2 regions of the Streptomyces sp. DSM 116795 genome follow, and region 1 is predicted to be linked to the other one. Evidence: riboswitches for the same ligand, from Rfam matches in the RefSeq annotation. Region 1 holds a riboswitch; the other holds the start of a gene.

Region 1 (3,212 bases):
GCTGCACGGCGCGTTCACCATGCTGCTGACGGGGATGGTCCTCGTCGGCCTCAACCAGGCCGACGACAGCCCGGTGAACAACATCAAGATCGGCGTGAAGCTGGCGCTGCTCGTGGTGATTCTCGGGCTCGTGTATGTGAAGAGGGACGAGGAGAAGGTGCCCTCGTCCCTCTTCGGCACGGTCGGCGCGCTGACGACAGCGAACATCTTCGTCGCCGTCCTGTGGACGTGACGGAGGGGACGAACGCCGGGCGGCCGCGGGGTCAGCCGGGGCGTACTGCCGAGTGGAAGGGCATGTTGCCGGCGGATTCGTACCGCACCTCGGCGCCCGGCTTCGGCGCGTGGATCATCTGCCCGTTGCCGGCGTAGATGCCGACGTGGCTGATGTCGTCGAAGAAGAAGATCAGATCGCCCGGCTTCATCTCCGACTTGGCGACCTTCGTGCCGACCTTGACCTGGTCCCACGTCGTACGGGGCAGGGAGATGCCGGCGGCCTTCCAGGCACCCTGGGTGAGACCTGAGCAGTCGAAGGAGCTCGGACCGGTCGCGCCCCAGACGTAGGGCTTGCCCAGCTGCTGCTTCGCGTAGCCGAGGACCTTCTCCGCCTGGGCCGTCTGCGAGCCGCCGCCCTTCCCGGCGTCGTCGCGCGCCTCTTCGGCGCGTTCGGCCGCCTTGCGGGCTTCTTCCTGCTTCTTCTTCTCGATCGCCGCCAGGCGGGCCTTCTCCTCGGCCGTCAGCTTCGAGAGCATCTTGCGCGCCTCGGCGAGCTTGTCCTGCACTTCCCGCTTGTTCTTCTTCAGCGCCTTCTGCGAGGCCTCGAGTGAGGCCAGTTCCTCGGTGGCGCTCTCGCGCTTGCTCTGCGCCGCCTTCTGCTGCTTCTCGAAGTCGGTGACGGCTTCCTTCTGACGGCCGGTCATCCGGTCCAGCATGTGCGACTGCTCGAAGAACTGCTGCGGGTCCTCGGTGAGCAGGAGGGTCGCGGTCTCCGACATGCCGCCGGTGCGGTACTGCGCGGTCGCGTAGTTGCCGAGCTCGCGGCGTGCGTCGTTGAGCTTCGCGGTCCGTTCGGCGGCCTCGTCGAGGGATCTGTCCGCCTTCTTGCGCTGGGCGTCCGTCTTCTCCTCGGCCTCGTTGTACTTCTGGGTCGAGACCTCGGCCTGCTGGTACAGCTTGTCGACCTTCTTCTTGACCTCGGAGATCGACGGCTTGCCGTCGTCCGGTGCGGCCTGCGCGCTCTGGGAGAGCAGCGAGACGGAGGCGAGCGCGGCGGTGGTGACGCCGAGGACTCCGCGCTTTGTCGAGGCGGACTTCAGTATCCGGGTGCGCGGCTTGCGATGGGACGCCAAGGCCGGCGACTCCTTCCGTGAACCGCCTACCGGGTTAGCTGACGGGTTCGGGCTGTCGGAAGGCTGCCCTACGGGTCGTGCGCGGTGCTTCTGCGGTGCGACTTCCCGATTCACCCCGGGTGCGTACGCCGTGTCGCGCGTACGCGGTGGGTCCCCGGCTCCGGCGGCGGCTCCCGGCGGATGACCGCCGGCTGGCCGCCGGATTAGGCGGAGGCGGCCCGTGCCGACGCTTTCGCCGACGATTGGTGCGGACCGCCTGGCACGGCACGGTAGCGAGATGTGGGGCGTCTGTGAAGGCCGTTAGGTGATACGTCCGATATCTGTTCGTTATCCCAGGCGGAGTTGGCCGCCTGGTGTCGCCGTGGGTGTCGGCGCGCGTGTCGGCGCGGCAATCTAGACTTCTCCGACGATGAGCAGCCTCTTCGACGACAGCTTTCTCGCCCACCTCGCACCCGTGCGCGCGCAGGACGACTCCTCCGGACACGGCGGCCCAAGTGGCCCCGAGGGGCCCCAGGATGGGCCGGGCCGCACGCCTGACGACGGCTCCGGCGGCGCCCGCGGCGGGGCCGCCGGGGGCGCGTCGGGCGGCGGCTCGTCCTCGTACCACAGGGGCGGCTCGCCTCGTACGGTCGTCGACGCGGCGGCGCTGCTGGAGGAGATGAACGAGGCGCAGCGCGCGGCCGTCGTGCACACCGGTTCGCCCCTGCTGATCGTCGCGGGTGCCGGCTCGGGCAAGACCCGCGTGCTCACTCACCGCATCGCCCATCTCCTCGCCGCACGCCGTGTGCACCCCGCGCAGATCCTCGCCATCACCTTCACCAACAAGGCGGCGGGCGAGATGCGGGAGCGCGTGGAGGAGCTGATCGGGCCGCGGGCGCAGTCGATGTGGGTGTCCACCTTCCACAGCGCGTGCGTACGCATCCTGCGCCGCGAGAGCAAGAAGCTCGGCTTCACCTCGTCCTTCTCGATCTACGACGCGGCAGACTCGAAGCGGCTGATGGCGTTGGTCTGCCGGGACCTCGACCTGGACCCGAAGCGGTATCCGCCGAAGGCGTTCAGCGCGAAGATCTCCAACCTGAAGAACGAGCTGATCGACGAGGAGGACTTCGCGGGGCAGGCCTCGGACAACTATGAGAAAACTCTCGCCGAGGCGTACACGATGTACCAGGCGCGGCTGCGTGAGGCCAACGCCCTGGACTTCGACGACATCATCATGACGACCGTCCATCTCCTCCAGGCGTTCCCGGATGTCGCCGAGCACTACCGGCGCCGCTTCCGGCACGTCCTCGTCGACGAGTACCAGGACACCAACCACGCCCAGTACCTGCTGGTTCGCGAGCTCGTCGGCACCGGCGAGGCGCCGGGCGCCGGGCAGGGCCACGAGCCGGAGGAAGGCGGCGAAGCGGAGGAAGGCGGCGAAGCGGAGGAGCGCGGTGACGCGGATGAGCGCGGCAGGCCCGCGCCGGAGCGCGCCGAGCTGTGTGTCGTAGGCGACGCCGACCAGTCCATCTACGCCTTCCGCGGCGCCACCATCCGCAACATCCTCCAATTCGAGGAGGACTATCCGGACGCCACGACGATCCTCCTCGAACAGAACTACCGCTCCACGCAGACGATCCTGAGCGCCGCCAACGCCGTCATCGAGCGGAACGAGAACCGCCGCCCGAAGAACCTGTGGACGGAGTCCGGTGCCGGCGCGCGCATCACCGGCTATGTCTCGGACACCGAGCACGACGAGGCGCAGTTCGTCGCCGACGAGATCGACCGGCTCACCGACGAGGGCGAGGCCAAGGCCGGCGACGTCGCGGTCTTCTACCGCACCAACGCCCAGTCCCGTGTCTTCGAAGAGGTCTTCATCCGCGTCGG
Region 2 (3,212 bases), 1.3 Mb from region 1:
CCGGGGCTTTGCCGGTCCGGGGCTTTGCCGGTCCGGGGCTTTGCCGGTCCGGGGCTTTGCCGGTCCGGGGCTTTGCCGGTCCGGCCGTCCCGGCTGGCTGCCTCGGAGCGCACCGGTCACATTGAGAGGGTGAAGGAGAGGGCGAAGGAACCGCCGGCGGACCGGAAGCCGGCGCCCAGGAGAGAGCCGTACGCGGACAGGTGGGGCAGCCGGATCACGCGCGAGGGCGGTTTCGCCGCCCCGGCGGGCGTGCGCCGCGTCGTGGTCCCGCTCCCCTTCGTGCTGATTCTGGTCGCCGTCGGGCTGGACCTGGCCACCGCCCCCACGCTCACCGGCTCCGCCCTCTTCTGTGCGGCCCCTCTCGTCGCTGCTCCCTTCTTCTCGACCGGCGGCACCGCCCTGGTCGGCATGCTCGCGGTCGCGGGCATCGCATTCATGCGCGTACTCGATGAGATGACCAACGGCCTGATGGACATCTCCGAGGCCGCTTCCACGGCCGTCGTGAGTCTTCTCGCCGTCCTCATCAACCGCTTCCTGCGCCGCAGCGGTGCCGCTCTCTCCTCCGCCCGGACGATCGCCGAGGCCGCCCAGTTCGCGGTGCTGCCGGTGCCCCCCTCCCGGCTCGACGGCTTCCAAGTCGCGGCGCGCTACCGGGCTGCGCAGCTCGACGCGCACATCGGCGGAGACCTGTATGCCGTGCAGGAGACGCGGTACGGCGTACGGCTCCTCGTCGGGGACGTACGCGGCAAGGGCATGGGCGCGGTCGAGGCGGTGGTCCTGCTGATCGGGGCCTTCCGGGAGGCCGCCGAGCAGGAGTCCACGCTCGAAGCGGTCACCGAACGCCTGGAGCGGGCCCTGCGCCGGGAGGGCCCGCGTCGTCTCGGCACCGAGTTCTACGAGGGCTTCACGACGGCCGCCATCGCCGAGATCCCGGCGGCGAATCCGGAGCGGCTGCGCATCGTCAACCGCGGTCACCCGCCGCCGCTGCTGGTCTCCGAAGGCCGGTGCCGCTTCCTCGACCCCGCCGTGGCGGCCCTGCCCCTCGGGCAGCCGGAGCTGGGCCGGTGGCCGGACCGCGCCGAGGAGGTCCCCTTCCCGTACGGGAGCCAGCTCCTCCTCTACACGGACGGTCTGTCCGAGGCCCGGGACAGCGACGGCGCATTCTTCGAGCCGGACAAGGCGCTGGCGGGCCGCTCCTTCGAGGACCCCGAGGCGCTGCTCGACGCCGTCCTGGTGGACGTACACACGCATACGGGCGGCGGGACGGCGGACGACATGGCGTTGCTGGCCCTGCAACGGAGAACCCCGGCGGACTGACGGCCCTTCACGTCGGATCCATGGGATTCACCGGTCACCCACAGCGATCCCCCGCACCATGCAGAGTGACCGGGTGTCCCAATTGACCCTGACTGTCCCGGAAGATGGAGCTCACGCAGCTACAAATCTCGCCGGAACCGCTTGGAATCCCGACCGCCGCTCTATTAACGTTCCATAACGCAGCGCGGTCGTCACTGCCGTCACGAGAGACGGCTCCGTGCGCCGTCGCCGAATCCTGAAAGTGCACCACCCCGAGCCACAACTCGATATCGCTGCACCAAGGGAACCGGGGAACCACCCCCTGCCGGCCAGTCCGGTGGGGATGGGGTGAATCGGACAAGTTCCGCCCACGGGCGGGCAGTTCGTAGGAGACCTTCCTGCTCCGAACCCGTCAGCTAACCCGGTAGGCGAGAAGGAAGGAAAGGAGAACGCCCCCGTGGCGTCCAACAGGCATGCCCCCGAGGGCACGTACGACCCGTACCTCGACGACGAAGAGTCCGGCAGATACGGCGACTACGGCTCCTACGGCAACGACGGCGCGCAACAGCAGTTCGGCCACTTCGGCTCGTACGGGTCGTACGAGCAGGCCGGCCAGTACGGCGGTTTCGACGGGTACGGCTCGCAGCTGACCGGGTCGTACGGCACGGACGGCACGTACGGCTTCGGAACCGACGGGGCTTATGCGACGCAGGAGTTCGAGGCACCTGGCTTCGAGGCACCTGGCTACGAGACGCCCGCCTACGAAGCATCCCGCTACGAAGCGTCCCCCTACGACTCGGCCGGCTACGAGCCATCCGGCTACGAGTCCCCGGAGTTCGGCACCTACGAGTTCGGCGACGGCGAAGTGCCGCCCGTCCCCGGCTCCTTCGTCCCCCTCCCCGGCGACCCTCCCTTCGAGGAGTGGAACCCGACCGAGGAGTCCGTGCGCCCCGTACGCGGGCGTCACAAGCTCGCCAAGCAGCGCGGCGGCAGCATGGCCCGCAGCGGCGCCGTCCTCGGCGTCGGCATGATCGCGGCCGTCGGCGCGGGCGGCATGGCCACCGCGCAGGAGAAGCCGTCGGCCTCCATCTCCATGCCGGACGTGGCCGCCGCGGCCGACAAGGCCAAGGACCTGCCCGGCGTCAAGCTTCTCTCCGGCGGCTCCGAGGACACCGTCGCCGGTCAGCCCCTCACGCAGGCGGCCCTGACCGAGAGCGACACCCAGGCCGGCCGTACGGACGCGGGCGAGGCGCTCCGTTCCCGCATCCTCGAACAGGCACAGCAGCAGCAGTCGCAGGCCGAGGCCTCCGCACGCAACGCCGCCATCGACAAGGCAGCGGGAGCGGCGAAGGCGAAGGCCGCCAAGGCGCAGAACAAGGCCGAGGCCGCGGAGCGCCAGAAGGCCGAGGAAGCGCGCCTGGCCAAGCTCGCCAAGAGCTTCAAGCTTCCGGTCTCGGGCTACCAACTCACCTCCGGCTTCGGGGAGTCCGGCGGCCTGTGGTCCAACGGCCACACGGGCACGGACTTCGCCGCCTCCTCCGGCACGCCCATCAAGGCGATCGGCTCCGGCACGGTCAAGGAGGCCGGCTGGGCGGGATCGTACGGATACCGCACGATCCTGCAGCTGAACGACGGTACCGAACTCTGGTTCGCTCACCAGTCGTCCATGAACGTCTCGGCGGGCCAGAAGGTCCGTACGGGCGAGACCATCGGCCGCGTCGGCTCCACCGGGAACGTCACAGGTGCCCACCTGCACCTGGAGGTCCACCCGGGCGGCGGCGGCCCCGCGATCGACCCGCTGGCATGGCTGCGCGGCAAGGGCCTCACTCCCTGACGACGCCGCTGCAGGAAGGGCGGCCGTCCGCCGGCCGCCCCTCGCGCACCACGCCACCCCTTCACCCTCCCCGACAACACCG

What was found. Region 1 has a riboswitch for cyclic di-AMP ahead of ACSMXX_RS11465 (C40 family peptidase). Riboswitches for the same ligand answer to the same signal wherever they lie in the genome.
Region 2: it holds a riboswitch for cyclic di-AMP, as region 1 does, so the genes downstream of both, ACSMXX_RS17110 (M23 family metallopeptidase) here and ACSMXX_RS11465 (C40 family peptidase) in region 1, are expected to answer to the same signal.

The regions. Positions count from the first base shown of each region.
Region 1 is NZ_CM147707.1:2,705,054-2,708,265, reverse strand. It holds gene ACSMXX_RS11470 (hypothetical protein) at 1-232, shown strand, start outside; gene ACSMXX_RS11465 (C40 family peptidase) at 264-1,346, opposite strand; cyclic di-AMP (ydaO/yuaA leader) riboswitch at 1,355-1,535, opposite strand; gene pcrA (DNA helicase PcrA) at 1,756-3,212, shown strand, end outside.
Region 2 is NZ_CM147707.1:3,957,565-3,960,776, forward strand. It holds gene ACSMXX_RS17105 (PP2C family protein-serine/threonine phosphatase) at 130-1,317, shown strand; cyclic di-AMP (ydaO/yuaA leader) riboswitch at 1,578-1,742, shown strand; gene ACSMXX_RS17110 (M23 family metallopeptidase) at 2,162-3,130, shown strand.